2 regions of the Pseudoalteromonas carrageenovora IAM 12662 genome follow, and region 1 is predicted to be linked to the other one. Evidence: riboswitches for the same ligand, from Rfam matches in the RefSeq annotation. Region 1 holds a riboswitch; the other holds the start of a gene.
What was found. Region 1 has a riboswitch for lysine ahead of lysC (lysine-sensitive aspartokinase 3). Riboswitches for the same ligand answer to the same signal wherever they lie in the genome.
Positions count from the first base shown of each region.

Region 2: another riboswitch for lysine. It lies ahead of dapA (4-hydroxy-tetrahydrodipicolinate synthase); the one in region 1 lies ahead of lysC (lysine-sensitive aspartokinase 3).

Region 1 is NZ_LT965928.1:1,432,061-1,448,745, forward strand. It holds gene ALFOR1_RS06560 (coiled-coil domain-containing protein) at 1-1,006, opposite strand, end outside; gene ALFOR1_RS06565 (condensin complex protein MksE) at 1,003-1,551, opposite strand; gene ALFOR1_RS06570 (hypothetical protein) at 1,555-2,826, opposite strand; gene nhaD (sodium:proton antiporter NhaD) at 3,039-4,286, shown strand; lysine riboswitch at 4,385-4,557, shown strand; gene lysC (lysine-sensitive aspartokinase 3) at 4,633-6,024, shown strand; gene ALFOR1_RS06585 (4'-phosphopantetheinyl transferase family protein) at 6,034-6,789, opposite strand; gene ALFOR1_RS06590 (sodium-dependent transporter) at 6,929-8,251, shown strand; gene ALFOR1_RS06595 (2-hydroxyacid dehydrogenase) at 8,348-9,328, opposite strand; gene ALFOR1_RS06600 (glutathione peroxidase) at 9,425-9,970, opposite strand; gene ALFOR1_RS06605 (NAD(P)-dependent oxidoreductase) at 10,092-10,973, shown strand; gene sbcB (exodeoxyribonuclease I) at 11,179-12,624, opposite strand; gene ALFOR1_RS06615 (hypothetical protein) at 12,944-13,348, shown strand; gene ALFOR1_RS06620 (cation:proton antiporter) at 13,735-15,000, shown strand; gene ALFOR1_RS06625 (hypothetical protein) at 15,279-15,686, shown strand; gene ALFOR1_RS06630 (methanolan biosynthesis protein EpsI) at 16,135-16,473, shown strand; gene ALFOR1_RS06635 (SPFH domain-containing protein) at 16,466-16,685, shown strand, end outside.
Region 2 is NZ_LT965928.1:3,363,667-3,380,351, forward strand. It holds gene ALFOR1_RS15265 (TonB-dependent receptor) at 1-2,695, opposite strand, end outside; gene ALFOR1_RS15270 (aldose epimerase family protein) at 2,882-3,862, opposite strand; gene ALFOR1_RS15275 (acyl-CoA thioesterase) at 4,039-4,428, opposite strand; gene ALFOR1_RS15280 (2OG-Fe(II) oxygenase) at 4,462-5,166, shown strand; gene ALFOR1_RS15285 (cysteine desulfurase-like protein) at 5,187-6,422, opposite strand; gene ALFOR1_RS15290 (2OG-Fe dioxygenase family protein) at 6,432-7,064, opposite strand; gene acnB (bifunctional aconitate hydratase 2/2-methylisocitrate dehydratase) at 7,264-9,861, opposite strand; gene ALFOR1_RS15300 (OmpA family protein) at 10,159-11,220, opposite strand; gene ALFOR1_RS15305 (protein adenylyltransferase SelO) at 11,641-13,050, opposite strand; gene ALFOR1_RS15310 (DNA-3-methyladenine glycosylase I) at 13,053-13,757, opposite strand; lysine riboswitch at 13,951-14,147, shown strand; gene dapA (4-hydroxy-tetrahydrodipicolinate synthase) at 14,276-15,160, shown strand; gene ALFOR1_RS15320 (2,3,4,5-tetrahydropyridine-2,6-dicarboxylate N-succinyltransferase) at 15,176-15,916, shown strand; gene ALFOR1_RS15325 (PLP-dependent decarboxylase) at 15,916-16,685, shown strand, end outside.

The DNA.
Region 1 (16,685 bases):
CGCTTTTAAGGGCGCTGTAATCTAAAAACCATTGCTCAATTTGAGTTTGTTTGCGCTCTATATCGCGCGATTGCTGTACGTATAGGCTTTGTTTTTTCTCAAATTCGTGCTTTTCGTGTTCAATGTCTTCAAGTGCTATACCAAGTTCACTAAGCTGCTCTTCTTGGTAGGTGTCAAAGTCAATGAGTGCTTGGTCAATTTTAGGCGCGTACGCTGCTAATTTACCTTTAAGCACGGTTTGATTTTCAAGCATTGATTCAAGTGCGCTTATTGGCTCTTGCATTGATTCAAGGGCTTTTAATTCGCGCTTAGCCCGGTTTACTTTGTCAAACGAGCGACGCCATACTTCGTAAAAATCAACCTTAGAGTTTGACATATGTCGCTCAAACACACGCAGCATAAAGCGTTTAACATCGCTTGCGCCTAATTTGTGTAAGTTAAGAATACGCCTAAAAATTTCTTTATAAATAGCGGAGTCTTGCACGTTATTAAGCGGGATCATTTTTAAATTAATGTCGCCATCAAACGGGGTTGCGCCACCGGTAAGTAGGGCGTTCAGCTCTTGTGCTTTTAGCTCAATAGGGTTGTAATTAAGCGATTTTAAATGATTAAACAGCCTGGTAAACTTAATTATGGTATTACCTTGCGTGTACTGCTCTAAATCAAGTTTGCCCTGGTAACAAAAGTACTGATGTGCGTAACCGGCTATTTTACCAAGGCCCGCTACACCAATAACAACCGAGCCATGAGGGAGGTTAGCTTCTAGTAAAATGTACGACTGATCCGATGAAAAATAAAACTTACGGGTTTCATCTAAATCGTGTCCGTCCCATTCGGTTAAGCGTAAATCGTTAATAAGCGGAAATTGCAGAGCGTTAATAACCGAGCTTTTACCGGTATTGTTAGGTGCACAAATAGAGCTGCTTTTATCAAGCGGGATCACACATTTTGCATAGCCTGCAGTATTAAGTAAGGCGAGTTTACTCAGTCCGTATAGGTTTTTCATTCCTCGTCCTCCGTAATGTAGGTTTCTTCGTTTACTTCCATGAGTGCATCAATATAGCGGTGAATAGGCGCTTGTAGCATAAATCCGCCTTCTACTTCGCGGGCAAGGCCTAAACGTACCATGCGCAGGTATACGTCTTTACGTAAATCTGAGCCCGAAAATATCTCAAGCTGATCAAATAAGTGTTTGTTAATTTGCACTAAGGTTTGCATCAATTCTAAATCGTTTACGTCATCAAACAAGGCGCGCATTGGGTCTTTACCCGTATTGGCAAAATGCTCAATTAAAATGTAAATAGTAAGTGCGATAGCACGGGATATTTTGCCCATATTTGGCGTGCTTTCGTCACTTGTAAAGTAGTAAAAGCCGCGGCTGTCGTGTTTTAAATCGTGGCCAAGGGCGTTAAATAAAGCACTGTAGGCGTCTATGTGTTGGTCAAGCTCTTGCCACATTACGTTGTCTTGTTCGCAAATATGATAACCCGCAACTAATTTTTTATTAATGGCTTGCAGGTGTGTTAGCTCGTCTAGGTTTATATGTGTCATGTGTTACTCGTCTGCCTTTGTATCTGGCTGAGGCGCTGAATTAAATGGGTATAATGAAAAGTGTTGGCCGGCTATTTTTACGCGCGTTTTTTCATCGCTTTGGCTAATATGCACGTCGCTGTCGCTGACTAGTTTTTGATACAAAAATAGCATTTCGTCGGCGTCTAGGTCGGGATAGCTTTCATCTAAAAATTGCAGCAGTGGTTGAGGCTTTTTGCGTTTTTTATTAAAGCGTTTTGCAAAGGTTTTTTTAACATCGTGGTAATCAGGAATGTTAGGCGTTACAAAAGCCGGTACGTCTTGTTGCTCTGGAAGCTGGTATTCTTCATGTTCAAATTCCACTAAGCTTGCCATGTAAGCCACTATATGGCGCTGCTGCCCAAGCGAATAGCGCTGCGCATCGCTTACAAAGTTTGGCTGTACCGCACTCAGCATGTTGTCTACGCCATTTTTACGCACCAGGCCGAGCACTTTTGCCGCTTGGCGGGTAATTAAGTTATTACGGCGTAGTTCTTCGCGCAGTGGCATGAGCATATCGGCACTTTTACGTAAGCTTTCTCGGCCAACTAAATGCATTTCGAGTATACGGGTACGTAACTGCTCAAGCATGCGTTTGTCGTTGTAGGCTTTACCCGAGCGCTCAATGTGCTCTATTTGCTTACTTATTTGTTGCTCAATAATTGTAAAGCAGGCATGAAAATCGCCCCTAATATCGACCATTTCAAGCATCGGCTCTATGTATTCGTCAAAGGCTTCTATTACGGCTTTGTAGCGCTTTTGTAAAGATTGCACAGCGTGATCAGACTTAGCTTGCTCAACAATATTTAATATGGCGTTTTCGTTGTGCGCGTAGAGCTTCATTATTTTACGCACCCGATCATCCATAATGCGGCTAAAACGGCGCAAATCGTCAAAGTCTTCCATTTCGCCAGCATTATCTAAACGGTTTCCTAGACGGGCTAAGTCATCAACCAAAACGCTAATTTCTTGTGCTAAACCTAGGTGTTCTTCTTGTAATAAAAAGGTCGCAAAATCGGCAATGGCACGGTTAATTTCAAGCTGAGAAGATTTAGCCAATGGAATGAGTATATCTTGATTGAGCAAGCGATTTGTTTCTTTGTATATGCGCTCGTTTGTCCATGTGGGCTGCTTTTGCTTAATGGCGTTTTGTACGTCTTTTAGGCTAAAGTCGGCCATTTTAAAACGTTTAAATAATAGCTCTAAAACACCCCAATGTTCGCTAAGGGTATTTAGCAGCTTTTTAGCTGGGATCATATGAGGTTACAACATCCTAGTATTTTATTATTGAGTTCTTACAAAGGACTCATTATTACGTATTTTGCCTGCATATAGTATTCGTTTTTAAGACCATTTAATAATAGTTTTTGCACATCTGTGGTGCTAAAATCCGCACCAAAATTAGGAACGATCAAATGTGAGTTATTTGAACGTTCTGTTAAAACTATATCAAAGGTTATTTAACTACCATGGTCCCCTCGATAATTTTAACCCTAATAGCGATTGCCTTTTTACTGATCGTTATAGAAGATATAATTCACGTAAATAAAGCTAAAACAACACTCTTTTTTGGAACGCTTTGTTGGATTATACTTTTTGTTAACCCTCTTCATGGGCAAAGCCCAGCAACTATTCAGCATCTTCTTAACGAAAACATATTAGAAATAGCCTCACTGTGGCTGTTTTTAATGGCCGCTATGACCTTTGTTGCGTATTTAAACTCTAAAGGATTTATAGAAAATATTGTGCACCGGGTTATGCCTAAAAGCATTAGCGAACGGCAGCTTATGTTTTTAGTGGGCGGCTTTGCTTTTTTGTTTTCGTCTATTTCTGACAATGTAACCGCTACGCTTATATCACTTGCTGTGGTTATGTCGTTAAATCTTGAAACTAAAAAGCTCATTAAATACGCCACACTTATTGTGTTTGGGGTTAACTCTGGCGGTGTATCGCTAATAACCGGTGATGTAACCACCTTAATGATATTTTTGGACGGCAAGGTTTCTATTGCAAACTTATTACTGCTTATAGCGCCTGCGTTTATAAGTGTAATGCTATTAGCGCTTTTACTCTCTATTGGTATGAAAGGGCAAATAGAGTTTGTGGGCTCGCAAAAAAAACGTATAGAAAAAACCGACATTACCATCGCCATCATTTTTTTATCAACCGTGGTAAGTACGTTAACACTTAGCGTAATTTATAGCGTACCGCCGCTATTAACGTTTTTATTTGGCTTATCGGTTATGTTTTTAGTGGCGCAATTTTTAATGCGCAAAAAAGATATAAACAAAGACATCATCGATTTTGTGCGCGACATAGAATACGACACGCTACTGTTTTTTGTGGGTGTGCTTTTACTTGTTGGCGCATTAAAAGAAATTGGTATTTTAAGTAAATTTACCGATTTATATACAGTAATGGCACCTGAATACGCTAACTATTTAATGGGAATACTATCGGCAGGGGTTGATAACGTACCGCTTACTGCTGCGCTATTAAAAGCAGATATAGTAATGAGTCAGCAACATTGGTTGTCGTTTACCTATGCAACAGGTGTAGGTGGGTCAATGCTTATAATTGGTTCGGCAGCGGGTATTATTGCCATGAGCAAACTTAAAGCACTTACTTTTACTAGCTACTTTAAATTATCGCTGCAATTATTAATTTGTTATACCGTAGGTTATGCAGGCGCTTACTTTATGGGTGGTTTTGTTTAATATTTACTATAAATGCTTGACACCTAGACGTCTAAACGATAACTTTCAAAGCCCCGCTAATTAGCGGGGCTTTGTTTTATTAGCCAATGGTTAATAAAGCATTCAGAAGAGGTGCGATACTTAGGTATTTAATGGTAGGTGACGAACGCCAATAACCATTAAAGAGGGAAGTACTCGCCGAGAAAAACAATGGTACGTCGCTATTGTTTTTCGGTTTATGGGGCTGAATCCTCAAAACTGTCACCAATATAGGTGGAGAGCTTCTGGCAGCGGACTTATCTTCAAGCATTCCTTTGCCAAGTTCTTCTTGTTTTATTGCGGTTTGGATACCGCGAAAGGAGACTAAATGACTACCCAATCAGCGCCACAAACAGTGCCTAAAACAGAGTTCAGCGCAAAATCAGATTACATCGTTGCCAAATTTGGCGGAACCAGTGTTGCAAACTTTGAAGCGATGAGTCGCTGCAGCGAAATTATCGTTGCAGATAAAAGCGTACGTATTGTAGCTGTGAGCGCCAGTGCCGGCGTAACTAATCACTTAGTTGCACTGTGTAAATCAAGTATTACCCCAGAGCAGCGCCAAGAACACATAGACGGCGTGCTAGCCATTCAGCACGCTATTTTAGATGAATTATCGCTTGATGCCGATTTAGCCGTAGGCTTTAACGAAACATTAAAAGCATTCCAAACACTAGCGCTTGAAACACTAACAACTGATCAGCAGCACGATGAGCTACTTAGCTTTGGTGAGCGTTTATCGTCGTACTTATTTGCACAAGTGCTGCGTTTAAAAGGCTTAAATGCTGACCGTTTTGATGTACGAAAAGTACTTAAAACCGACAGCCAGTTTGGTAAAGCAACACCTAATGTTAAAGCCACAGCGCAAGCGGCTAAAGAAGTATTAATTCCGCTATTAGATGAGCAGGTAATTGTGACTCAAGGTTTTGTTGGCAGCGACGAATTTGGCCAAACAACCACGCTTGGCCGTGGTGGCTCAGATTACAGCGCTGCATTACTTGCTGAAGCGATTAACGCTAAAAGCGTACATATTTGGACCGACGTAGTGGGTATTTTTAGCACAGACCCTCGTTTGTGTGCAAAAGCAACACCTATAGCCCGTTTAAGCTTTGACGAAGCCGCAGAAATGGCCACCTTTGGCGCAAAAGTATTGCACCCAGCCACTATTTTACCAGCGAGTCGCAGCCACATTAATGTATTTGTAGGTTCAAGCCGTGAGCCAGAGCGCGGTGGTACATGGATTGAGCGTGAAAAATCGCAGCAACCAGGTATACGCGCCGTAACACAACGTAAAAACCAAATATTGCTCACCCTTAAAAGCCCTGAAATGCTATTGGCAAGTGGCTTTTTAGCCCGCGTGTTTACCATTTTAAGTGAGTTTAATATATCGGTAGATTTAGTTACTACCTCTGAAATAAGCGTAGCCATTACCCTCGATAACGCGCCTAATGCCTCTCGCCCAGAGCTTGAGCAAGCGTGTTTAGATAAGCTTGCTGAATTTTGTCATGTATCGGTTGAAAACAACTTAACGTTAGTGGCGCTTATTGGCTCAGAAATACAGCTTCGTCAGCACGAAATGAACCTAATGAATGTACTAAAAGAGTTTAATATTCGTTTAATTTGCCATGGTGCAAGTAAGCACAACCTTTGCTTTTTAGTAGAGCAGGGCGAGTCAGATAACGTGGTACAAGCTATACATAGCCGCCTATTAGAGGTGTAAAATAAACAGTTAAAGTATAAAGTCTGTTATTAAAAAGCATCGCCAGTCGGTGCTTTTTTTATGCGCTACAGTTACATCAAATTGGGTGTGTTTGTCATTACTTTCAACGGTAACACAGTTACTTGACGCACTGAGTGTTGCCATATTTAACTCGTTAAACACATTAGGGCTAAGCAATTTAGCAATAGGGCGGCTGGTGGCTTTAGCAAGCGACTCTTTTAATGTCCAAATTCTAAAAAAGGTATTAGCTTGGGTTTGCGTATTACTTGGCTTGGCAATTAGTGCTATTTCGTCTGCGTGATAAAAATGCTTAGCGAGCTTTTCAAATGGGCGCTTTAAGCTTATTTTTTCAATATCAAAACCAAACTCAGTTTTAGCTAAGTTAAGTGCTACGCCAACCAAACCATGAGAGTGCGAAATACAGGTATTAATAACCTCGTCACTAACATATAACTGTAGTTTTGCGCTCGCTTCGTCAAATTGAGTGCTCATAGCATTTAGCGGTGTGTTTGCGTAGTGTGGCTTAGCTATTTTAACCAGCTGTTTTAGCAATATACGGGTAGCCAAGTATTCTTGTTTTGCTTGCGCTCTTTTACGGCGGTTTATAACGCTCAGCTCAAACGGGCTAAAGTAATCAGGTAAATTAAATTTACTCACATCTAGTTTTGTAGCATCAAATAATAAAATACTGTTATTAGCTAACGGTAAGTTTGTTAATTGAATAGGAGTAATACTTAAGGTGTTTTTAAAATAATGTGCGGTCATAAATGCTTAAAATGAGTGAGCCGCTGTAATTATGAGCGGTTAGCAGAGCTTATTTATTCAACGAGCAATTTTATTACTCAGCTGGCATGAAATATGGTTTAATTCACAACTATCAAAATAATAACAGATTTGTAGATGTATGGCACAAGTGCGTGATGGCTTTCAAAGCCGATTTGGTTTTGTTTTAGCCGCTGCTGGCGCAGCAGTGGGTTTAGGTAATATTTGGGGTTTTCCTACACAAGCGGCCAACCATGGTGGTGGTGCATTTTTACTCGTTTACTTTATTGTCATTTTTTTATTGGCATTGCCGGCGCTTTATACTGAGCTTTACTTAGGTCACAAGGCACAAGCAAATCCAGTAAAAGCCCTTGGCGATGCATGGCAAAATACTAATAAAAAAATAGGTGCTGCCGCAGGTTATATTGGCCTTGCGGGCGCTGTGGTTATGCTTAGTTTTTATTCTATTGTAGCTGGGTGGATGCTTTCATACGCCATTGAGCCCATAACCTCATTTTTTGGCTTTGATGCCGCAAGCGACTTTTTACACAGTGACTCGGTACTGCGTAATTTTGTATTTACGCCACTTATGCTTATTTTAACAGCCAGCATTATTTTAAAAGGGGTTAAGTCGGGTATTGAAACCTGGTCGCGCCGTTTAATGCCGTTGTTACTGGTTTTATTAATTGGCTTAATTGTTTATATAGCCAGCTTAGATGGCGCAAGCGAAGGTTTTGCCGCGTATTTAATACCTGATTTTAGCCAAGTGCTCGACCCAAATTTAATTATTGCAGCAATGGGGCAGGCGTTCTTTTCGCTCTCATTAGGTGTAGGTTGTATGATGATTTACGGCTCGTACTTACAGCCAGATGCAAACCTTCCAAAACTAACCGCAAGCGTTGCACTACTCGATACAAGCGTGGCGTTTTTAGCCGGTTTACTCATTGTGCCTGCCATTTATGTAGCGCAGCATAACGGTGTTGAAGTGTTTAACGGCGGTAAATTAATTGGCGAAGGGCAGCTTATTTTTGCCATTTTACCAGAGCTATTTAACACGATGGGCGAAATTGGTTTATTAGTCGGCTTGTTGTTTTTTGTACTTATGTCAATTGCATCGGTTACATCAACTATATCAACCACTGAGATCCCGGTTGCCTTTTTAGTCGAAAACCATAATGTGAACCGCACTAAAGCAACGTGGGCAGTCAGTTTAGTCGTACTTATATGTGCAAGCGCGATTATATTAAACTTTGATTGGTTATTTGGTTTGGTAATTATGCTGTTTACCCAATACCAATTACCGCTTATGGGATTATTTTACTTTATTACAGTAGGTTGGATGTGGCAGCGTGGGAATAAATTACATGAAGCAACAACAGGGATTCACTATTGGTTTGCTCAGTACATTCGTTTTGTGTGCCCAATATTAATGACCCTGGTATTTGCTAACGTAGCCTTTGGGTGATTATGGCTAAGCCATAGAGCTAGCATTAAAAATAGATTAATAAAGCGAAGTGAACTTATAAACTCACTTCGCTTTTTTGTGTCTATTTAAAATAACTTATAAAACCTCATTAGTTAGCGGCTTACTTTCACAAACTTCCAGCGCATTTTGTATGGTTGTATTGGCAATCTCGGTAAGTGCTTCTTGGGTAAAAAATCCCTGATGACCTGTTACTAATACATTTTTAAAACTGACTAAGCGCGAGAATATATCGTCTTGATTTATTTCATCGCTGTGGTTTTTAAAAAATAGCTCAGACTCTTGCTCGTACACGTCGAGCCCTAAATACCCCAGTTTTTTAGTTTTAAGTGCGTTTATACACGCTTTACTATTAAGCAGCGCACCGCGAGAGGTATTAATAAGCATAACGCCGGGTTTCATTTTATTAAATGCTTCATCATTTATTAAGTGGTGAGTTTGATCTGTTAGTGGGCAGTGCAGTGAAATTATATCGCTTTTAGTGAGCAGCGAATCTAAATCGGTAATGGTGTAATTACCAGGTTGTGCATATGGGTCGCACACTAAAACGTTTGCACCAAAGCCATTTAATATATTACAAAGCGCAAGGCCAATTTTACCGCAACCTATTATTCCAACCGTTTTGCTGTGCAGGTTAAAGCCTAATAAACCGTTTAAATCAAAGTTGTCTTCGCGTACGCGGTTATAGGCCTTATGCGTTTTACGGCTAAGCGTAAGCATAAGTGCAATACAGTGCTCTGCTACGGCTTCTGGGCTGTATGCGGGTACGCGTAATACGTTCATGCTATTTGCTTTTGCAGCAGGTAAATCTACGTTATTAAACCCCGCACAACGTAGTAAAATGGTTTTTATACCAAAGCTTGCAAGCTGCTTTATTACAGCGTCATCAACGGTGTCGTTTACAAATACACATATAGCATCAAAGTCTTTAGCTAAAATGGCGGTGTTTTGATTAAGAGATTGCTCTAAATAAGTAATCGATACACTACCTTGGCCTGTAATGCTTTGCTCAAAAAAAGGCTGCTCGTACTTTTGAGTGCTAAAAAAAGCAATGTTCATGTTATTAGCTCCAACGCTTATATGCTCATCTTTATAACATTAAACTACTTTTAGGTAATCCGCTTTAATAAGCGCCACTTTATTGTTTTAAAATAACTAAATGCCTTTTAATGCTGCAAAGTTTGTTACTATTTTTGGGCTTTTTTTACCACTCGTTTTTTTTTGCAAGTTGGCTTCAATAACGTGTTTTAGCGTTTCGGGCTTGGTACGTGGTGCGTAACGCGCAACTAGTTGCCCTTCGGTATTAATTAAAAACTTTGTAAAGTTCCACTTTATTGCGCGGTTTTGAGAAATACCACGCGTATGCGATTTTAAATAATTAAACAGTGGGTGTGCTTCAGGGCCGTTTACCATTACTTTCCCAAACACCTCAAACGATACGTTAAATTGCGCTTGGTAAAAGTCTTTAATGGCTAAATTATCAAGAGGCTCATTTTGACCAAATTGATTACACGGAAACGCCAATATTGTAAATCCGCTGCTTTTGTATTCTTGATACAGCTTTTCGAGGGCGCTTAATTGCACCGAAAAGTTACACTTACTGGCTGTATTAACAATAAGTATGGTTTTGCCCTTTAACTGGCTAAGAGGAAAACTTTCACTGTTATAAAGTGGTGCGTTAAATTGATAAATGCTATCCATAGGTTACCTACTTAATTTCCAAATAGTGGAAATTTTATAAAGACTTTCATTCGCTTTTTCGCTACCCGATTGACATAATCGAGGCCTAGTTTCTAAGTTATCAGTTTAATAGGTCATTTTTATGTCAATGAAAGTCGCATTTATAGGTTTAGGCGTAATGGGTTACCCAATGGCGGGTCATTTAGCAAAAGCAGGGCACAGTGTATGTGTTTATAACCGTACTACAGCTAAGGCCAAAACGTGGACAGAACAATACTCTGGTTGCTTTGCGCCCACTCCACGCGAAGCGGTAAGTAATGCCGAAATAGTTTTTATGTGTGTTGGTAACGATGACGACTTACGTTCTGTAGTATATGGCGACGACGGTGTTTTAGCGGGCATGCTGCCGCACACTGTTTTAGTTGATCATACAACAACCTCAGCTGAAGTAGCCCGTGAGGTAGCAGCAAAAGCGGCGCTGCAAAATATCGACTTTATAGATGCGCCTGTATCGGGCGGGCAAGCGGGCGCTGAAAATGGTGTTTTAACGGTAATGGCCGGTGGCAATGAAACTGTATTTGCAAAAGCACAGCCTGTAATGGCGGCATTTAGTCGTTTTAGCCAGTTGCTAGGCGAAGTTGGCTCTGGCCAATTATGTAAAATGGTTAATCAAATCTGTATTGCCGGCGTAGTGCAAGGCTTAGCCGAAGGCCTGCACTTTGCTAAGCAAGCAGGCCTTGATGGCGAAAAAGTAATTGAAACCATATCAAAAGGCGCAGCCGGTTCGTGGCAAATGGAAAACCGCTACAAAACAATGTGGGCAGGTGAGTACGAGTTTGGCTTTGCGGTAGATTGGATGCGTAAAGATTTAGGTATCGCACTTGATGAAGCTAAAAACAACGGCGCTACTTTACCGATGACTGCAACAGTCGATCAATACTACGCCGATGTACAAGCACTTGGCGGCGGCCGATACGACACCTCAAGCTTACTTGCACGAATAGAAGCGCTGCATAAAAAATAACGTTTCACATTTTAAAGATTTAAAGATGCGCTTTTCGCGTGAGCAAACTCAACGTCTACCGCGAAGGCGTAGGTATGGAGTTTACTTATAGACCCGAATTGCTTGCGTGACGGGCGAAGCCCATAATAATTTAAACAAAAACGCGACGCTTTAATTACTAAGCGTCGCGTTTTTTAATGCGTTATACAAACAAACTTAAAGCAAATTACATGCTCTGCGCATAGTTATAAAGCGCCTTTAAAATGGTTAGGTTCTTTTCGCTGTCGTCGTGCTCATGGGCCAAGTTTTCAAGGGTGATCATAAAATCTTGAGCGCTAATTGATGGTTGATCTTCCCCGTGCATTAACTTGTTTTGACAATACTGGCGCCATTGATCAAGTTCTTGCTGGTTTAGTGTTTCTGGCCAGTTTCGTGCACGGTATCTAAACAGTAATGTATTGAACTTTTTATCTTCAAAATCTAAATTTAAACCCGCGAGCTCGTCTGGCTTAGTATCGCGAATAATCGCAAATTTAGCTTTGTCGGCGTGGCTTGTAAAGCCATCGTAAAGTAAGTAATCAACATTAGTGGTTGCGCTGTAATCGCCTTTTTCGTTAAACACTTCAGTTACCTTATCGCGAAGGTCGGTATTGGCTTTTAAAATAGCTAAGTTAGCTAAGCACTGCTCGCGGTCAATGCCAAGGCGGGCAGCGTTTTCAGGTAATAAGGTTTTAGCTGGGGCTAAAATAGGGCACTTGTTTAAATGCACTAGTTTTAAGCCAACAGGTAAATCGTCCTCGGCTAAATCTACGCGTTTGGTGTATAAACGTTTACGTAACTCTTCTACGTTTAAATCAATGAGTACTTGCGGGTTTTGGGTTAAATCAAAACAAATAACGGCGTTATTATTTACCGGATGAAAGCTCATAGGCGCCACCCATGTTGTACAACCTTGCGTTGCAGGAATACGCGATGATGTATGTACAAGCGGAGTCATGTTAAATACATCAACTAGATCACCGAGCGCTTTTTTATTCCGCAGTCCAAAAAAGAAGTTATAAAGCTTTGGCTGTTTTTCTTTTATTAGTTTAGCCAGTGCAATAGTAGCGGTCACATCGCTTAGCGCATCGTGCGCTGCGGCGTGTTCAATACCATTAGCTACAGTTAAATGTTCTAACTTAAAGCTTGGGCTGCCATCTTCTTTTAACGGCCATTCAATGCCCTCAGGGCGAAGCGCATAGCAAGCACGTACTAAATCAATAATATCCCAGCGGCTATTATTGTTTTTATATTCACGCTCGTATGGGTCGTAAAAGTTACGATAAAAGCTATAGCGGCTTACTTCGTCATCAAAGCGAATACTGTTATAACCAGCCACACAGGTATTTGGCGCACTAAATTCGGCATGAATCTTTGCTATAAACTCAGCTTCTACCAAGCCTTTTTTCATCGCCACTTGTGGCGTAATACCCGTGATTAAACACGCCTCAGGGTGAGGTAAGTAATCCGCTTGTGGCTTACAATATTCAATAAGCGGCTCGCCAATTACATTTAAATCAAGATCGGTACGAATACCTGCAAATTGGCTCGGCTTATCCTTTTGAGGGCTCGCCCCCCACGTCTCGTAGTCGTGCCAATAGATTGTTGCTTGATTTTGCTCTTGATATGCCATGCTGAAAACCCTGAGTAGTTAACTTTAAAGCGCCTAAATACGCGCCAAGTTACTAAAATTATGAATTATTTAGATTATGGCATATGGGCGGAGGAGTTTATAGGTTTGCGATTGATAAGGGAGTTAAATTAGTTGGTGTTAACTAATTATATTTAATGCACTTGCTATAAATTGCTTACTAGTTTGGCATTAGACTAAAGTCTATAAGTTAATTTTCTTCACTTATTGGTTTTGTTTTAATCGTTTGTCGTTTTTATGGTAATTCTCTAAAGTTCAGTTGTCGGCAACAAGCACGACTTAACCAAACAGGATTATGACCATGAAAACACTTATCAAAACTATCGCTCTTAGCTCACTACTTACTTGTTCAGCTGCTGCAATGGCTGATCAAAGTGATTACAAATTAATGGTTATCGAAACTGCAACAGCGCCGCAGCCACTTGAGCAATCATTTAATAGCTGTGCACTTAATGTTAAGTCAAAAAACTATGCACAAGCTGAAGAAATTTGTACAAAAGCAATCGCACTCTTAAAAGATGCAGATGGCCCAAAATTTAAAGTACGCCAGCTTACCTCTTACGCTCTAAGTAACCGTGGTGTAGCGCGTTTAAAATCGAATAACGAAACTGCAGCATTAGCCGATTTATACGAAGCGAACCAAATGTCTAACAGCACTATGGTATCGCACAACTTAAATCGCGCTAAAGAAGAGCTTTCTTTATAAAAGATTGCTTATAAAGTGTTTTATAAAACACTTTAATTAAGCGAGAGTACAAAAAAGCCATGTTAGGTTAAACCCTTATATGGCTTTTTTGCGTTTTTGCTATTTATAAAATGCACAAATGCAGTGCTACAGTAAGCCTACTTATACTAATCGCAATAATACCTAAGCGTTTTGAGGCGCTAAAGCGAGGCTAGCTGAGTTAAAAGTTGCTCATTGAAAACTGCATGAATGCAAAAGGTAATTCAATGCAGAAACAATTAGTGATAACAACTAAACAGTGATGTTTTGCCTTGTTTATGTAAGGCTTTAGTACCTAAAACAGCTAAGTTGATTAAGCGAACGGGTATTTAAAATAATAACCAATTACTATTTATGGATAAATTAATATGGAACCTACCGTCGCCTCTTCAGGCACTTTAACTATATTTGAAATTAGCGCGATATTTTTATCGATTACTGCATTACTCACCTATGTGAATCATCGCTTTATTGGTTTGCCAACCACAATTGGTGTAATGGTTATTTCTATGCTGGTTTCTATTACCGCGATATTTTTGGGCTTTTTAGGGTTTGATGATCTGATAGATTATGAGGTGAGCTTACTCGATCAGCTTAATTTTACGGAGGTTTTACTTGATGGCATGCTTTCTATGTTGCTTTTTGCCGGGGCGCTGCATGTAAATGTAAGCGATTTAAGGCGTTATAAATTACCGATTGGTATTTTGGCATGTGTGGGTACGCTTGTATCTACCATTATTATTGCTGGCGCGCTTTATTTATTACTGCCATTACTTGGCTTTGATTTATCGTTTATTTGGTGTTTATTATTTGGCGCGTTAATTTCGCCAACCGATCCGATTGCTGTTATGGGTATTTTACGCTCAGCGGGGGCGCCTAAAAGTATTGAAACTGTAATAGCGGGTGAGTCGTTATTTAATGACGGAATAGGGGTGGTGGTATTCGTTTTATTACTGGGTATTTTATCAAGTGGTGATATTCCTACAACCTATTCTGTAGCGCATACGTTAGCTGTTGAAGCGGGTGGTGGAATTATTTTTGGATTAACACTTGGTGGCATTTTATATTACTTACTTAAAAGTATAGATAGCTACCAAGAAGAGGTATTACTTACTCTAGCAGGTGTTATTGGCGGTTATGCGCTGGCAAGCCATTGGCACCTATCGGGGCCACTTGCGATGGTTATGATGGGGTTAATGGTGGGCAACCATGGCCGTAATTTAGCCATGAGTGATAAAACACGTCATTACGTTGATTTATTTTGGGAGCTTATTGACGAAATTTTAAATGCCATTTTGTTTGTTTTAATTGGGCTTGAAGTTGTAATGATTGCCTATTCGGGCAATTTATTAGCCGCTGCTGTGTTAACCATATTAATTGCTTTATTAGCACGCTTAATTGTTGTGGGTATAACAACCACCACTTTTAATAAGCAATTAGCATTACCCTCTGGTGCGTGGAAGGTATTAACGTGGGGAGGATTGCGCGGCGGTATTTCGGTGGCGCTTGTTTTGCAGCTTCCTGATGGTGCAGAGCGAAATATTTTACTTACCTTAACTTATGCTGTGGTGGTGTTTTCTATTTTGATCCAGGGGTTAAGTGTTGGCAAAGTTGCTAAAAGTATTCGTAAGTAAACTGAAATAAATTAGTTGTATTTTATTTATACGGCTAATGTTGCAAAAAATAGCGTGTTTTACTGGCATGACCTAAATTTTGTTTAGGAATCAGTTGCTAATAAGGGCTAATTGTTACTCGATTTTATAACAAATTAGCTCACGTATTAGACTAAAGTCTATAGGTTAATTTTCTTCACTTATTACGTTTGTTTTTCTCGTTTGTCGGCGCTGAGCTATTACTCTAAAGTCCAGTTGTCGGCAACAAGCACGACTAACTTAATTAGGAAAGGCAAACCATGAAACGTACACTTTTAAAAACCATCGCTCTTGGCTCATTACTAACTTGCTCAGCAGCTGTAATGGCTGATTCAAGTGACTACAAACTAATGGTTATCAAAACCGCTACTGCGCCATTGCCACTTGAAGAGTCATTCAATAGCTGCGCACTTAACGTTAAATCTAAAAATTACGCTCAAGCTGAAGAAATTTGTACAAAAGCTATCGCACTTTTAAAAGATGCTGAAGGCCCTAAATTTAAAGTACGTCAGCTTACATCTTACGCGTTAAGCAACCGTGGTGTTGCACGATTAAAAGCGCATAACGATACAGCAGCTCTTGCCGATTTATACGAAGCAGTACAGGTTTCTGAAAATTCAATGGTAACGCATAACTTAACTCGCGCTAAAGAAGAGCTTTCTTTATAAGAAGCTCTAGCTAGCGCAAGTTTCAAAAAAGCCCCTGCAAGGTATAACCTGCAGGGGTTTTTTTGTGCACGATATAAAAGTTCACCGTTGTTTGCAGACCCTCGCTTGCAAAAAACTTCATACCTAGACTCTTATTTAGATAGATTTAGTATTTAGCGATTGGCTAATGTTTTATTTTTTACCTGTTTTTTAGACGGTTATTCTGTAAAATCACGCATTAACATTTGTGAAAAAAATTCACACTTGTGATTAAGGTGATTATTCAACTAAATATAATACCAATCCGCATAATTAAGAGATCTATTTTGAGGATGGAAAAACGTGTTGATAGCAAGGAGAAAAATTCGCTATTTAGTTGTTCTAAATGAGAATTTTTTAACGCAGATAGCGACACGTTTAGCCCCTAAAAATGATTAAGTATTATTGCGGATTGGTATAAGTAGGAATTATGATTTTTTATATTGTTGGGTTGAGTACATTGGTTATTATTTTGTGTATAGCTATTTATGTCATTTATAGCAATGTACGCACAAGCCGAGTAAGAAAAACAAAAGAATACAATGTGTTATTTGATAAAGATACCATTGTGGATGATCTTATTACTCAACTTACTGATAAAAACCAAGCCCAAGCAGACGAGCATAAAACAATAAAAGGCAAAGAAGAGATCCTTGCAACATTTATTGAATTGCATCGTTCAGGTAGTTTTTGTGCGCATTTAAGCGAGCAAGAAATTATTTACTTTGTTAAGAAAAAATTAAACATGGAGAGTAGTAACAATGGATAACGAAAAAGTAATCCCAGCAGAAAAAAGTGAGTCGTTTATGAGCCGTTTTGGCCGCCGTAATGTCATTGTGGTGTCGTCAATTGTTGTTGTATTAGCGGTTATTGCTACGCTTACATCGCAGGTTATATCGTGGAACGAAGCAGATGAGCGATTAGTACACCAATCAGCATTTACTGGTAATTTAACGGTGATAAATCAGGCTGGACCTTACT
Region 2 (16,685 bases), 1.7 Mb from region 1:
CTGAATAGATTTGGTTAGCAAAACGACCTGTTTGCACTAATTCTTCTTCAGTGATGTTGATGCCTTCAGCGAAAACAGTGAAGTTTTCGTTAATATCGTAGCTTGCGCTGATATCCCACTGACCGTATGTTTCAACGTTCACTGGTTCACCATTAAAGCCGTTATCAACTAATCGTAAAAAGCCTTCACGGTTGTTAAATGCAACACGTGCTTGCCAGTTTTCTTGCTCATAAAACAATACCAAGTTTTGCGAATCGCCTAGGCCTTCTAGCGCAAATGTTTGTGTCGTATCGTCACCTACACTGATGTCGCTATTCACAACCGTCGCATTAGCAATAAAACCAAAACCATTTTCAAACATGTGAGTAACACCCACTTCGAAGCCGGTTACAGTTGCAGACTCACCATTTTGAGGGCGGCTTACAGTGTAAATTTCTGAGCCACCATTTAGTTCGTCATCAGTTTGAACTGTACATGTAGTACACGCATAATCAGGGCCTGAACGGTCAGACATTTCAAATGTTTCTGCACCTGTTAGGGTAACAATAAAGTCGTCAACTTCTTTACTAAATACTGCAAAGCTAAATAAGTTAGCGTCGTTGTAGTACCACTCGTAAGAGATATCCCAGTTTTCTGATTGGAATGGCTTAAGTGCTGGATTACCACCACTTGCCGTTAAGTTTTGACGACGAGGCTCATTAAAGTTAGTTGCTGGAGATAGCTGAGACATAGTTGGGCGAGTAATACTGTCGTACGCGGCAAAGCGTAAAATCATATTATCTTGTAGCTCAAGCTTAACATTGAAAGACGGTAGTAAATTTGAGTAACTTGTACCTTCTTGGATGTTAGTTGCTGGGCCAAATACATTCTGAAACAGTGTTGCATCAGATGTTGGTACTACATCACTAATGAAGCTTTGTATTGCCTCTACTTCAATATCTGTTTCAGAGTAACGTGCGCCCATATTAACGGTTACTGGCATATCAGCTAGGTCAAAGCCAAGTGTAAAGTCCATGTATAAACTAGTAATGTCTTCGTTAATTGTGTAACGGTTATTTTGTAGTGTAGGTTCTACTGGGAAACCTTGATCGGCTAAGTAATCTAGCATTTTATCACCGTCGTAGGTGTAGAATGTATCGATTAAACCTGGGAAGTAATTGCTTGCTTGGTATGCTTCAAAATCAATCTCATCAAGCGGTGCTTGTGTACCGTAACCACAAAACTGACATTGGCTACCAAAAATTTGGAAGCTAGATTTTTCACGTTCTTGACGATAAGCACCAAAGTTAATGCGATCAACAGGGCCTTTATCTGGCACGTATTCAAAATCAGCTTTTAGCTCAGTGATTTCATCTTCATCAGTAAATTGGTTACCAATTTCGTTGTAATGAAGGCGTGCAAGACTAGGGTCTGGTAATGAACCATTATCAAAACCATCATGCTGAACCGTTGGTACACTGCCTGTGCCATCAAAGCTGTAGCTGTTAATGATACCTACAACGTTAAAGCGGTCATTGCCAGCACGGTCGTTTTCAGCCGTTGAACGAGATACATCAAATTTAGCTTTTAATGACTCATTTACTTGCCAATCAACGTTTATACCAAATGCTTTATTAGTTACATCACGTGAATTACGCGTATGAGATACAAAGTCACTTGCAGGGTCGCCACTTGGTGCGCCTAGGCCTACATCTTGAGAGAAAGTTAAAAGTGTCCCTGTTTCAGCGTCAATTGTTGCGCTGCCTACACGATCTGGTTCAAACCAAGATGCAAGGTCACGTACTGTAGAGTCAACTTCAAATTTTGAAATCATACCATCAACAGTAATTGTAATATCATCAGATGGTGCGTATTGAAGTACTAAGCTTGCGTTTGTACGTTCACGGTCTTGCCCATCAACTACTTGGTCCCAGTTACGTGGAATGTATGCATTTTCAAACAGTACACCATCAGTAGGGTTAGAAATTGTTTGGCTGCCGCGCCAACCTGCCGTTAAAATTTGGTTATTTTGAAGCTTACGTTGCTGATTAGTAATAGCAAAAAGCACACCTAATTTGTCATCATTAAATGTATTACTAATTAAAAATGATGCTGAAGGAGATACTTCTTCAGATAAGCTTTCGTACATGCCTTTCACAGAGCCTAAAACATGTAATCCGCCAAAATCAAAAGGACGAGCTGTAGTTACGTTTACCGTACCACCAATACCGCCTTCTTGAAGCGTTGCTGTATTACTTTTATAAATATCAGCACCGGTGATTTGATCTGCTGCTAATACATCAAAGTTGAATTCACGACCAGCACTGTCTGTCGCAATTTGACGGCCGTTTACAAGTACCGTATTGAACTGTGGGCCAAAGCCACGAATTGTTACCGCTTGGCCTTCACCACCACTACGGTCAATTGCTACACCTGTAATACGTTGCAGAGACTCTGCTACGTTTAAATCAGGGAATTTACCAAGATCTTCTGCTTTAATTCCGTCGGTTACAACGTTAGATGCTTTTTTATCTAACATTGATGAACGCAAGCTGCTGCGGATACCCGTTACTGCGATAACTTCAACATCTTGATTTACTGTAGGTGTGTCGCCTTCAGCGCCTTGAGCTGCAACGTTGCCGCTTGCCAATACACCAGTGATAGCAATACTGAGCGCGGTTTTCTTGTTGAACGATAACTTATTGTTAATTATCATTTTTTAAAAACTCCTGATTGTGTGTAGTCATTGTGTCGTTGTGGTAGTAAATATATTTCAAATACTATTTATATTATAAATACTTTAAACTAAGCAAAAGTGCAACCTTTTCCTTAATTATAGGTATCATTTAATTACTGTATTTTTGCTTTTAATTTTCTTTTAATTAACATTGGCAGGTTGAATTTACTCAGAAAACGCGTAAATAATAACCTGCTCATAATTTTCTTCTGGCAATAAATTTGCTTTGGGGAAGTTTTCACGATTTGGCGCATCAGGCCAATTTTGCGCTTCAAAACACACAGCTTGGCGTGCTTTAAAAGGCGCACCAACAAAGTTTGCGGTATAAAGTTGCATGCCTGGCTGCGTACTTTTAAGGGTTAAACTAACGTTCGTGTGTGGCGAAGTTAATGTAGCCATCGTTTTTAAACTGCCGTCATTATTGAAAATATAGCAGTGATCAAAACCATTACCCGCTTCTAACTGTGGGCTTGCTGCACAAAGTGCATCGCCTAACTGCGTTGCTGTGCAAAAGTCAAAACAAGTACCTGCAACTGTTTGGCCGTTATTAAGTGGAATACTGGTTTTATCTATAGGAAGAAAGTGATTGGTATTTATTTGTACAAAGTGCTCATTAATAGAATCGCTACCATCGAGGTTAAAATAACAATGGTTAGTAAAATTAACGAGAGTTTCTTTATCGGTAGTAGCTTTAAAGCGTAAAGTTAGTTCGCCATTTTTAGCACTAATAGTTTGCCATACCTTTAACTGCCCCGGAAAACCCTGATCGCCATCAGGTGAGCAATAATATAGCTCCACCTCACTTTCGCTTTGCTGAGTAACTTGCCAAAGCACTTTATTAAAGCCTTTAACACCGCCATGCAAGCTATTTGGGCCGTTATTAGTATCTAGCTGATATTCAGTACCCGATAGACTAAAACGTCCACCAGCAATGCGGTTAGCGTATCTACCAACAGTTGCGCCTAAGTAAAATGGGTTTTCAAGATAGTATTGCGAATCGTCAACGCTGAGCGTCATCTCTTGGTTATTAAATTTAATGCTTTTTATAATTGCGCCAAAGGGCAAAATTTCAGCTGTTAAAGATTTACCATCATTAAGTTTAATAACCTCTAAAGGTTTATTAATAGATATAGACGCCACACTCATTCTCCACCAAATTACCGCATTAACAATTCCTGTCATAACGGTGCAACAATATATATTATAAATAGTATATAAGTGAAGCCAGTAACTCAATCTAAATGCGTTAAAATACAGCCATAAAAATTTACAGCTGTCTCGGGCTGTTTACAAAGTGGTTGGTAACCGCTAATTGATAACGTTTAATTTAAGTGCTCATTTAATGCATTTTTTTCTTGGCTTGAAAGTGCTTGCTTAGTTTTAGCCACAAAGTCGTACCTGACCATAACTGCTTTACCTATTGCGCAGCATTTATCGTGCTGAAATGCCTCTTGTTTAAGTACAAAAGAGCTATTGCCTATATGCTCTACAGACGTTTTAATAGTGATCTCGTGGCCATAAAATAGCTCGCCTACAAACGATACTTCTATTTTAGCAATGATTAGTTTCCAGTCATGTGGGTTTAAATCTGGTGTAAAAAATTTAAAAATAGGTACGCGAGCGGCTTCAAACCAAACGGGGAGTACGGTATTGTTAATGTGTCCGAGTGCATCTGTTTCGCTAAATCGCGGCATCACTTTTTCAATAAACATATAAATCCAATAATAATTATATAAAGGTAAACCATGACGGACTTTATTCGCGTATACAACAACGCATTAAGCGATGACTTTTGCGATAGCTTTATTACGACCTTTGCGCAAAGCCCGCATGTAAAACAAGGGGTAACATCTGGCGGTGTCGATTTAAAAAAGAAAGACAGCCACGATCTGCATTTAAATAACCACCCCGAATACGAACAACAATTAAAACATATACAACAAACGACTGCACAGCATGTTTTTAACTATGTTGAAGAGCATATTTTTATGATGATTGGTGCATTTGGCTTAAAGGTTTATCATCCAAAAACTGGGGAAGTAGTAGATTTAACTCAAGAAAATTTTGATGAGGTAGGTAAACCACAGCTCCCTATATTAGTGCAGCAAATATTTAGACTGGGGAACATTCAAGCGCAAAAATACGAGGTAAATAAAGGTGGTTATCCTTACTGGCACAGTGAGGTGTATCCGCAGTTACAACACAATGAAGCGCTGCACCGGGTATTATTGTTTATGTTTTACTTAAACGATGTAGAAGAAGGCGGTGAAACTGAGTTTTATTATCAAAACCGTAAAATAGCTCCTAAAAAAGGCACTATGGTGATAGCTCCTGGCTACTTTACGCATACCCACAGAGGTAATAAACCTGTCTCTAACGATAAGTATATTTTAACCTCGTGGGTGCTATTTAACCGTGCAGAGCAAATATATGGTGCGCCTAAAAGTTAGCGCACCAAAATTAGTATCATTTAACCGAGCAGTTCATCAAATAAATTAAACAACTGATCTAGCTCTTCAATGGTGTTGTAGTGCATACAACCAATACGTACTACACCGCCTTTATCAAGCACACCTAATTGCTTACACAAACCTTGCGCGTAAAAATGTCCATCCCACACACAGATATGTTGCTTACCTAAAAATTCAGACACTTCACGTGGCTCTAAACCTTCAAACGTTAAAGCAAAAGTAGGTGTACGCTCGTTTAAGCGATCAAAATCATCAATACCAAACAATTTAATACGCGGGTAATTAACCAAACGTGTTAAAAAGTGCTCACTAAGCGCCATTTCATGCTGCTTAGTTTTAGCAAAAGCCACGCTTAACTTTTCGCGGCGTGAATGACTACCGTCAAGCTCGCTTATTGCCGCAATGTAATCAACTGCCGCAATAAAACCAGCCATTGCTTCAAAGCTTTGAGTACCGGTTTCCCAGCGACCTGGCGCTACGTCTTTAGCAGGTTCTACTTTATAAGGAGTAAACCCGTCTAAGTGCTCTTTCTTACCGTAAACCATACCTAAGTGTGGGCCAAAAAACTTATACGCCGAGCAGGCTAAAAAGTCGCAATCAAGTGCTTGTACATCAACCAGTTCATGTGGTGCGTAATGTACCGCATCAACATAAACAAGAGCATCTACAGCGTGGGCAAGTTCTATAATACGTTTTATATCGTTTATAGAACCTGTTGTATTTGAAGCGTAAGTTACCGCTACAAGCTTAGTATTACTGTTTAATAAGCTCTCAAATTGCGCCATATCCAAACTACAATCAACTTCGTTAATAACTGCGGTGTTAACTTTAACGCCTTTATCTTCTGCAGCTTGCTGCCAAGACGACACGTTTGAGAAGTGATCAGCGTTGGTTACAATTATTTCATCGCCAGCCTGCCAATTGCGCGAAATAGCTCGGCTAAAACTAAAGGTAAGGCTCGTCATATTTGGGCCAAACACAATATTTTGTGCACTTGGCGCATTAAGTAAATCTGCTGCGGCTTGGCGAGCATTTGCCATTAGTTCTACAGTTTTATCGCTTGAAAAAAACGCGCCACCTAGGTTTGAGTTGTAGTGCCCTAAATAAGCAGACATTGCATTTAGCACTGACTGAGGCACTTGAGAACCACCTGGGCCGTCTAAAAATATCGGCGATTTACCATCAACGCTCTGCATTAATGCCGGAAACTGCTCACGTAATTGCGCTATGTTCATGCTTATTCCTTAAGACGTTAATACAAAACAATCCAGGTAACCTGGTTTGCTAGCATCAATTTTATTCATTGGTGTGGCGTTGTGCCACACTTGACGGTCGTTTATTAGTGCAAACATTCCGTCTTTAATTTCCATTTTAAAACATGGTTCAGCTTGTTTATTTTCGTATACAAGTAGCTCGCCACCTTCTAGGTTTTCGTGCGAAACACCGCATATACATACATGGTCAAAACCATCTTGATGCACACCTTCAGGCGCGGCCGGCGTATCACTATCAATAGCTAACATTCTAAATTGGTGTATTTCAATATCACGGTCTTCATCAATACCGGTAAGCTCAAAAAACTCACTTACAATGCTTTGCATACCTTGAGACTCTAGTAAGCTTTGCTCTAAGTTCTCGTAAGTACGCTCTACGTTACCCTGAAAAGTATTAATTGAATCGTCTTGAACAAATGCTTTGGCAGCTTGTAGTTTTAGCGCACCATTTTGAAATTTAATTACTGAGTAACGACGTTTACGAAATTCGCCATCTGCATAAGGATTTGCAGGTAGGTTATCAAAAGAAGGCTTAACCAAATCAATATTTGCTTGGTTAACAAAACGTAGTTGCAGTAAATTCTGGTTGTTTAATGCAGTCATAAAATCTCGCCTAAAATAATGAGAATATTAAAAGAGATTTTAATGCATATGGGGAGGAATATTTGCTTTATTATTTATCTAAAAAGTTACTGACTGCTATATTTAATCCAATATAACTTTATTAAAACATGAACTATTCAAATTAAATAAACCCAACAAAAAACCCGCCTAAGCGGGTTTTTTTTAAAACAGGTTTAAATTATACAGCTTGCTGAATAATTACGTTGTCTGCTTTTTTAGTGTACTGAGGCATACGGTGGAAGTTCAAGTAACGGTATGTATCTGCAGCCGTTGCATTGATTTTCGCAGCATACTCTTGGTATTCAGCTGGCGTAGGTAATTTACCTAAAATAGCAGCAATTGCTGCAAGCTCTGCTGAAGCTAAGAATACGTTCGCACCATTACCTAAACGGTTAGGGAAGTTACGTGTAGAGGTTGAAACAACCGTTGCTTTATCTGCAACACGTGCTTGGTTACCCATACATAGTGAACAACCTGGAGTTTCGATACGTGCACCAACACGACCAAAGATACCGTAGTAACCTTCGTCAGTAAGCTGATCTTTATCCATCTTAGTTGGTGGAGCAACCCAAAGTTGTGTTGGGATACGACCGGTGAAACCATCTAGTAATTTACCAGCAGCACGGAAGTGACCAATGTTAGTCATACAAGAACCGATGAATACTTCATCAATTTTCTCGCCAGTAACATCAGAAAGTAAACGTGCGTCATCAGGGTCATTTGGAGCACAAAGGATTGGCTCTTTAATCTCTGCTAGGTCGATTTCTACAACGTGTTTGTATTCTGCGTCAGCGTCAGCTTCCATAAGTTCTGGGTTAGCTAACCAATCTTGCATTGCTGTAATACGACGCTCGATTGTACGTACATCGCCGTAACCTTCAGAGATCATCCACTTAAGCATAACAATATTAGACTCAAGGTATTCGCTGATAGACTCTTTAGAAAGCTTAACAGTACAACCTGCTGCTGAACGCTCTGCTGATGCATCTGATAATTCAAACGCTTGCTCAACAGTTAAGTGCTCAACACCTTCGATTTCTAGTACGCGACCAGAGAACTCGTTGATTTTACCTTTTTTCTCTACTGTTAATAAGCCTTGCTTAATACCGTAGTAAGGGATTGCATGTACTAGGTCACGTAAAGTGATACCTGGTTGCATTTCACCTTTAAAGCGAACCAAAATAGACTCAGGCATATCAAGCGGCATAACACCTGTTGCTGCTGCAAATGCTACTGCACCTGAGCCCGCTGGGAACGAAATACCTAATGGGAAACGTGTATGTGAATCACCACCAGTACCTACAGTATCTGGTAATAACATACGGTTTAACCAAGAGTGAATTACACCGTCACCAGGGCGAAGTGAAACGCCGCCACGGTTCATGATGAAATCAGGAAGCGTATGGTGAGTGTTTACGTCAATTGGTTTAGGGTAAGCAGAGGTATGACAGAATGACTGCATTGTTAAATCTGCAGAGAAACCTAAACATGCTAAGTCTTTAAGCTCATCACGTGTCATAGGACCTGTAGTATCTTGCGAACCTACAGTGGTCATTTTAGGCTCACAGTATTGGCCTGGGCGAATACCTTCAACGTTACATGCTTTACCAACCATTTTTTGCGCTAGTGTAAAGCCTTTATCTGAAGCTTCAGTTACCGCTGGTACTTTAAATACGTCAGTTGCACCTAAGCCTAGAGATGTACGTGCTTTGTCTGTTAAACCACGACCAATGATTAGAGGAATACGGCCGCCGGCACGTACTTCATCTAAAATTACGTCTGATTTAAGTTCAAAAGTAGAGATAACGTCATCAGTACCGTGACGCTTAACAACACCTTCGTATGGGTAAATATCAATTTGATCACCCATGTTGAACTCATCAACATTTAATTCGATTGGTAATGCACCAGAATCTTCCATTGTATTGAAGAAGATAGGCGCTATTTTGTTACCTAAACATACACCACCAACGCGCTTATTTGGTACAAATGGGATATCGTCACCCATAAACCAAAGTACAGAGTTAGTAGCAGACTTACGAGAAGAACCAGTACCTACAACGTCACCTACGTAAGCAAGTGGTAAGCCTTGAGTTTTTAACTCTTCTAATTTAGTGATTGGACCTACTTCACCCGCTTTATCAGGAACAATACCATCACGCTCATTTTTTAGCATTGCTAAAGCATGTAGTGGGATATCAGGACGTGACCATGCATCTGGTGCAGGAGATAAATCATCTGTGTTTGTCTCGCCAGTTACTTTAAATACAGTAACTGAGATTTTTTCAGCTACTGCTGGTTTATTAGTAAACCACTCAGCTGCAGCCCAAGACTCGATGATTTGTTTAGCATATGCATTGCCTGCTTTTGCTTTTTCTTCTACATCGTAAAAAGCATCAAACATTAATAATGTGTTTGAAAGGCCTTTTGCTACGATTGGCGCAAGTGCTTCGTCATCAAGAAGTTCAATCATAGGAGCGATATTGTAGCCACCTAACATTGTACCTAATAACTCAGCTGCTTTTTCTTTTGAGATTAGTGGAGACTGCGCTTCACCTTTTGCAACTGCCGCTAAAAAGCCTGCTTTGATATACGCTGCATCATCAACACCTGGCGGTACACGGTTGATTAATAAATCTAGGATGAACTCTTCTTCATCTGCCGGTGGCGTTTTGATTAGTTCAATAAGATCAGCCGTTTGCTGAGCATCTAGTGGCGCTGGTACGATACCTAACGCGGCACGTTCTTCTACGTGTTTACGATATTCTTGTAGCACAATATTGCCCTCTTGGTGACGTGAAAGTATTCGGTAGCGCTTCATGCGCAAATAAGTTACCCAATACTTATAGTATTCTAACGCGTGATTATAAAGCTTTTATGATTAGATGAAAATCCATCCAACTAAGCAACTGATTATACCGACTATAAATATTATGAATAGTGGCTTTAATAAAATCTATTTTCGTGAATGTTTGTTAAGTAATAATCATTACTATTTGATTATTTGTTCACTTTATTCCGCCCATAAAAAAACCCAGCACATGGCTGGGTTTCTAGATTTAGTAAATTACTATTAACGCTTAACTTTTACACGTTCAATAGATTTTACATGCGCTTCTACACGACGGTTTTCTGCGTGAGCTGCTTTAGTATTTGCTGTATTCTTAAGACGCTCTTCACCTAGACCTACTGTAGTGATACGGTCTTCATCGATACCATCTTTAACTAATTCTTTCGCTACGTCATCAGCACGCTTTTTAGAAAGCATTTTGTTGTAGTTTGCATTACCTACAGCCGATGCATGACCTTCAAGAAGAACTGTTGTATCTGTATGCTCTTTTAAGAACTCAGATACTGATGCGATATCAGTGAAGTACTGTGAACCTACTTCTGCAGAGTCATGTGGGAAAGTAACTAATAGGCTAGTTGTTACTTCACGGTCTTCATATAATGTACAACCTGTACCGTCTACAGCATCTTCCATAGGTGTATTTGGGCATTGGTCATCAGCATCTAAAATGTTGTCATTATCGCTATCAGCAGGAACTACTGCAACTTCAACAACTTCAGGCTCTGGAGCTGGTTGAACCGGCTCAGCTGGCGCTGCATTTTGACCAAATAAGTAGTTAATACCAATTTTTGCACCAACATCTGTGTAACCACGGTCAAGGCCTTGGTATACAGCTGTTTCTGCATTAACAAATAAACCATCTGTAATAAAGTGTTGGTAACCAACACCCGCATTTAAGAATGTGTTGTCATCTACAACATCAATTTCTTTAATACCAAATAATCCGTAAAATGGACCACCATCTAAGTGGTATAGTGCATCAATACCATAACGCTCGCCGTCAATATTATTGCGATTGCCAGCTACTTTGTCAAAAGCGTTAAAATCCATGTCTGCATACTCAAGGCGTGCGCTCCAGTAATCGCTGAAACGGTAACCAGCTTCAACACCCCAGCCTGTAGACTCATTTACGTCTAAGCCAGCTTGGTCACGCATGTTTTTCCAAGATGCGTCGTAGTAATCGCCAAATGCGCCAATGTAGAAGCCTTCTTCTTTATCAGCAGCGAAAGTAGATGCGCTAGTTGCAGCCAACGCGATTGCAATTGTAAGTGATTTTAATTTCATTGTTTTCTTCCCATTTTAACAACCAATAAATTGTAGCTAATCAATTCTAGCTCAACCAGTTTTTTACAGACTACCTGAGCTTTTGTTAATCGATACTTAACGAAAAATAAAGTTTATAAATTTTTTCAATGGTCTATGACGACATCCAACCATTTATTGTAGGTGAGATTAAACGCTTTACCTAACCTGCAAACAATAAATATAGTGGTTTTATTATAAATCGCTTACTTGTAAGCTAATACAAGGTAAATTCAACTATATGCACTGTATATACGCAAAAAATTACTTGGCTTTACGGTCGCGGATATTACCACTTGAATATACTTTGCTCAATCAATGAACACTATTTAAAGCCAAATATAGCCGTATATAAGTAAATATGGCCATTTATAATCATGAACTTATGAGTTAACCCAGCACTTAAGTACCGCAAAATGTGCGGTAATCTTTGTCCTCTTTAGGTACTTCCTGATACTGAGCTATGTTTTTGCTAGTAAAGTATGGATCACTAAGCACTTCCATAAACGGTTTTAGTAATTCACTAGTCCCCATGTTTGTATATTCATCTAAAATTGTTTCAATAATATGATTACGAGGGATCACTCGAGGATTAGCAGCTCGCATAATTTCATAAGAACTGTTATCTGTTCGACTTTTCCAAAGCTGTGCCCATTGCGTTAATGGCTCAGGTATTACAGATTCACCTTTTAATGACTCAGTAAGGGCATCAAAGGTGTTGGTGTAATCAAGCTTATGCTCTTGAAATAAGAGTAATAACTTACTTACTAGTTCAACATCATTTTCACTTTGGCCAGCTAAACCTAGTTTTTGTGCCCACATTTGATTGTATCTATCGTTAAATAGCATTGAGAACTGGCTGATTATGGGCGTCATTAAGTTTACGGCTTGCTCGTCATCGTCATTAATAAGCGGTATTAAGCTCTCGGCTAAACGAGCGCAGTTCCAGCTCGCTATATTTGGTTGATTACCAAATGCATAACGCCCTTGCTTATCAATAGAGCTAAATACGGTATCAAAATTAAATACATTCATCATCGCACACGGGCCATAATCTATGGTTTCACCGCTTACTAGCGTGTTGTCGGTATTCATAACGCCATGAATAAACCCGACTCTCATCCAGCTAATTATTAAGTCTAATTGGTTTTTTATCACTGCATCTAAAAAGGCTAAGTAACGCTCTGGCCCGGTTATGTTAATTTCAGGGTAATGGCGCTCAATGGCTGTATCGGCAAGCTTTTTAAGACCCTCAGTATCCCCTTGGGTCGCTAAATATTGAAACGAGCCAACCCGAATATGACTACTTGCTAGACGAGTGACAACTGCGCCAGGTTGCGGCGGATTACGATAAACGACTTGGCCTGTCCCAACCACAGCCAAACAACGCGTGGTTTTAATACCTAAGCCATGCATTGCCTCGCTCATAATATATTCGCGAATAGCAGGACCTAGTGCACACCGGCCATCGCCTCCTCTAGAATAAGGCGTAGCGCCTGAGCCTTTTAATTGAATATCCCACAGCTGATTTTTATCGTCGCTTACAGCACCGAGTAAATGTGCTCGCCCATCACCCAAGCGCGGCGAAAAGTGCCCAAACTGGTGCCCAGAATAACCAAGTGCTACCGCCTTTATTTGCAGTGATTCGTTGCCTGCAAACGTACTAGCACGCAGCTGCGGCTCAATATCTATATTAAACTGCTTAGCTAACGATGCGTTCCACAGCAGCAATTGCGGGGCAGCAACGCTTGAAGGTTGATCCTCTATTGCAAAGTTATCTGCTATGTCTGTATATCTTGGCACTAGTTTCATCATTAATCCTCTGCTTGTTGGCTTATACCTACACGATTGTCGCCCACACCATAGGCCACAATTAAACTCAGCTCTTGCATGCTTAAACCACTTTGCTTTTGCATTTCGTTAAAAAATGCCTGTGCAGCAGTGAGTGATTTTTTAGTTTGCAGGCCGCCATCGATAATTTTGTGCGCTCTTAGGTAACTTTCTACATCTCGCGAAAGTAAAAAAGTATCTTTACCAAGCGCTCTTAAGGCATACGGGCCAGTATTTCCACCCAAACGGGCGCCTTGTTTTTTTAAATGTGCCCACAAGCCAATAATATTATCTGTTGGCCACTCAGCAATAAACTTGCTAAAACTGCCATGTTCCTGTGCTATTTCGTGGATCATGTAGGCATTTTCAGGAATCGTTTTCACTTTTTTATAATTACGAATAATGCGCTCATCCGTTGCCTTTTGCTCTAGCATATCGGGCGGCATCATTAGTAATTTATCAACACTAAACTCCCAAAAAACCTCTCTAAAGCCCGGCCATTTGCTGTTTATTACCGACCAATAAAAGCCACTTTGAAATACTTTTCGAGTAAATTCCTCAAGCCAGTCGTCGTCACTTAATGCGCTTAATGCTTTTTTAGATAAGGGTTTTGCGAGTAATAACTTAAGCATTTTTTCAGAGCCTTTTCGCTCTACTGCTCGCTTATAAATATCGCTAAATTTTTCCATACTTATTAAATACCTCATCACTGCTCATAGGGTTAGTTTACGAGAAAAGCAGCCAATACGTAACCACCCACATTTTCGATGAACTAATCTGTATCCTGCAACTTGACACCTAGACGGCTAAAATGTTTTAATCGTCGCATTACCCTATTTAAATTGTATTTTGTTAAACCTTTTGCGGTTAAACAAAATACAAAGGGCTAGAAGAGGTGCGTTATTCAGGTAGCGTATGTTAGGAGCGCAAACTCCAGTGAGCATATGTGAGGGGAATACCGCCGAGAGGTAAACGCTTTTGCGAAGCAATTACTTCGGGCGACTAGGTTGAATCCTAGCGACTGTCACCAATAGCTGTTTTAAAACAGCTTATTAGTTTGGTGGAGAGCTTCTGGTCTTAAATAATAAGGCCGTGCGCCCTATTATTTTAAGCCCATTCGCTCTTCGAATACTGTTCGAACGACGTTAATGCGGCTAACATCATACAGCCTCCTTAATATCTCGAACACCTTATAGGTTCGTAAGAGATGATTCACAACTTCAATTTAGACGACTACGCACTGTGGACAGCGCTTGTTACGCCGTTTGATCAACAAGGTAATGTTGACTACGACACGCTCACAACACTTGTTAGCGAACAAGAAGCGGCACACAACGGTATTTTACTGCTCGGTAGCACAGGTGAAGGCTTAGCCCTTACGCTTAAAGAGCAGCAAGGCATTGTTGAGCACGTGTGCCAATTAAAACCCAGTGTACCGCTTATGGTTGCTGTTGGTGGTAGTAATTTGGCCCAACAAAAAGAATGGGTTAGCTACTGTAACCAATTACCTATTCACAGCTACTTATTAGGCTCGCCTCTTTATGCAAAACCAGGGGCTGTAGGTCAAACACATTGGTACGAAAGCTTATTAAACGAAAGCGCGCATCCGTGTATGTTGTACAACGTACCTGGGCGCAGCGGTGTAAGCATTCCTATCGAAACCATTGAAAACTTAAAAGCGCACCCAAAACTGTGGGCTTTAAAAGAAGCCAGTGGCAACATCACCCAATTTGAAGCATACCGACAAGCCGCGCCTAATTTAGCGCTATACAGTGGCGACGATGCACTTATGCCCTACTTTGCCCAAGCAGGTGCAAAAGGCTTAGTTTCGGTTGCGGCCAATGCATGGCCTTTGCAAACACACGAATTTGTAAAGCGCAGCCTAAGCGGTCAACACCCCAATTTATTTGCTCAGTGGACTCGCGCTATCAATAGCCTATTTGCTGTAGCAAACCCTATTCCCGTTAAAGTGCTAATGCACCAGCAAGGGCGTTTAAATAGCCCACTGTTGCGTCCACCTTTAACGCATCTTGAGTTAACGCAAACCGATTGCATTACCACTGCAAACGACACCATTTTATCTTGGCATTAAACACAGGTTTTTATAATGAGCTGGTTAGAACTACTAAATAATTTAGAATCGGGCGCAGTACGCGCAGCATCACAAAACGAAAGCGGCCAATGGGAAGCTAACGTAGAAGTAAAACAAGGCATTTTAGAAGCCTTTAAAAATGGCACTAACACAGAGTTTGCAGGCGGTTTTGTAGATAAACACAACCTTGCACCACAAGAATTTAGCACTGAAGATGGCGTGCGTATGGTACCAGGTGGCACCAGTGTTCGCCGCGGTGCCTACGTAGCTAAAGGCACTATTATTATGCCACCAGCGTACGTAAATATTGGCGCATACATCGACGAAGGTACTATGGTTGATAGCCACGCATTAGTGGGTTCGTGTGCACAAGTTGGTAAAAATGTACATTTAAGCGCAGCTGTTCAACTTGGTGGTGTACTTGAGCCAATTGGTGCAAGCCCAGTCGTGGTTGAAGACGATGCGTTTATTGGCGCAGGTTGTGTCATTGTTGAAGGCGTAGTGGTTAAAAAAGGCGCTGTACTTGCACCAGGCGTGCGTTTATCTGCAACTATTCCGGTTTACGACTGTGTTAACGAGCGCCAGCTAGATAAAGGCGAACCAATCCCAGAGTACGCTATTGTAATACCAGGCTCTCGCCCAGCGTCTAACGAATGGGCTCGTGAGCAAGGCTTAAGCATGTCGTGTGCACTCATTGTTAAATACCGCGACGAGCAAAGCGATGCATCGTTATTGCTAGAAGAGGTTTTACGATAATGAGCTTTTTGAGCACGCCTATCAAGGCCGCCGTAAATACACTTACTCAGCAACTTGATACACCTTTTTTTGTTTACGACTTAGACAAACTAAACGCACACCTTACCCGTTTAGTTGCGCAAACCGATGTAAAGCTTTGGTATGCGATAAAAGCCAATCCGCTTTCTAAGGTTATTCAATGCCTAGACAGCGCCGGATTTAACTTTGACGTAGCAAGTAAAGGTGAGCTTGAACAAGTCCTTGCACAAGGTATTAGTTCACAGCGCGTGCTCAACACAGGGCCTGCAAAGAGCCCTAAACAAATTAAACACTTTATTGGGCGCGGCGTGCGTATTTTTGTTGCCGAAAGCCTCAATCAAGTACGTTGGTTAAACCAGCAAGCGCAGCTGCAAAATACGCAGCTGCAAGTATTACTGCGTGTGCAATTACGCTGGCCAGAAGGTGAAAAAAACCCATTAGGGGGTGACAGCCTTACACCGTTTGGGCTTGGTTGCGATGAATGGCAAGCGCTCAATACTGGCGATTACCCAGCACTTAATTTTGATGGCCTACATATTTTTCAGTGGGGCAACATGCTTAGCACGCAAAAGCTAAGTGAGCTGTGGTCGCAAATGATTGCACCGCTTACCACCTTGGCTAATAACTTAAATATAAACCTGAAAATTTTAGACTTAGGCGGCGGTTTAGGTATTCCTTACACACCAAATGATGCAACACTTGAGTGGGATGGATTAATCACCGCGCTGGCAAAAATTAAAAAAGATGCGGG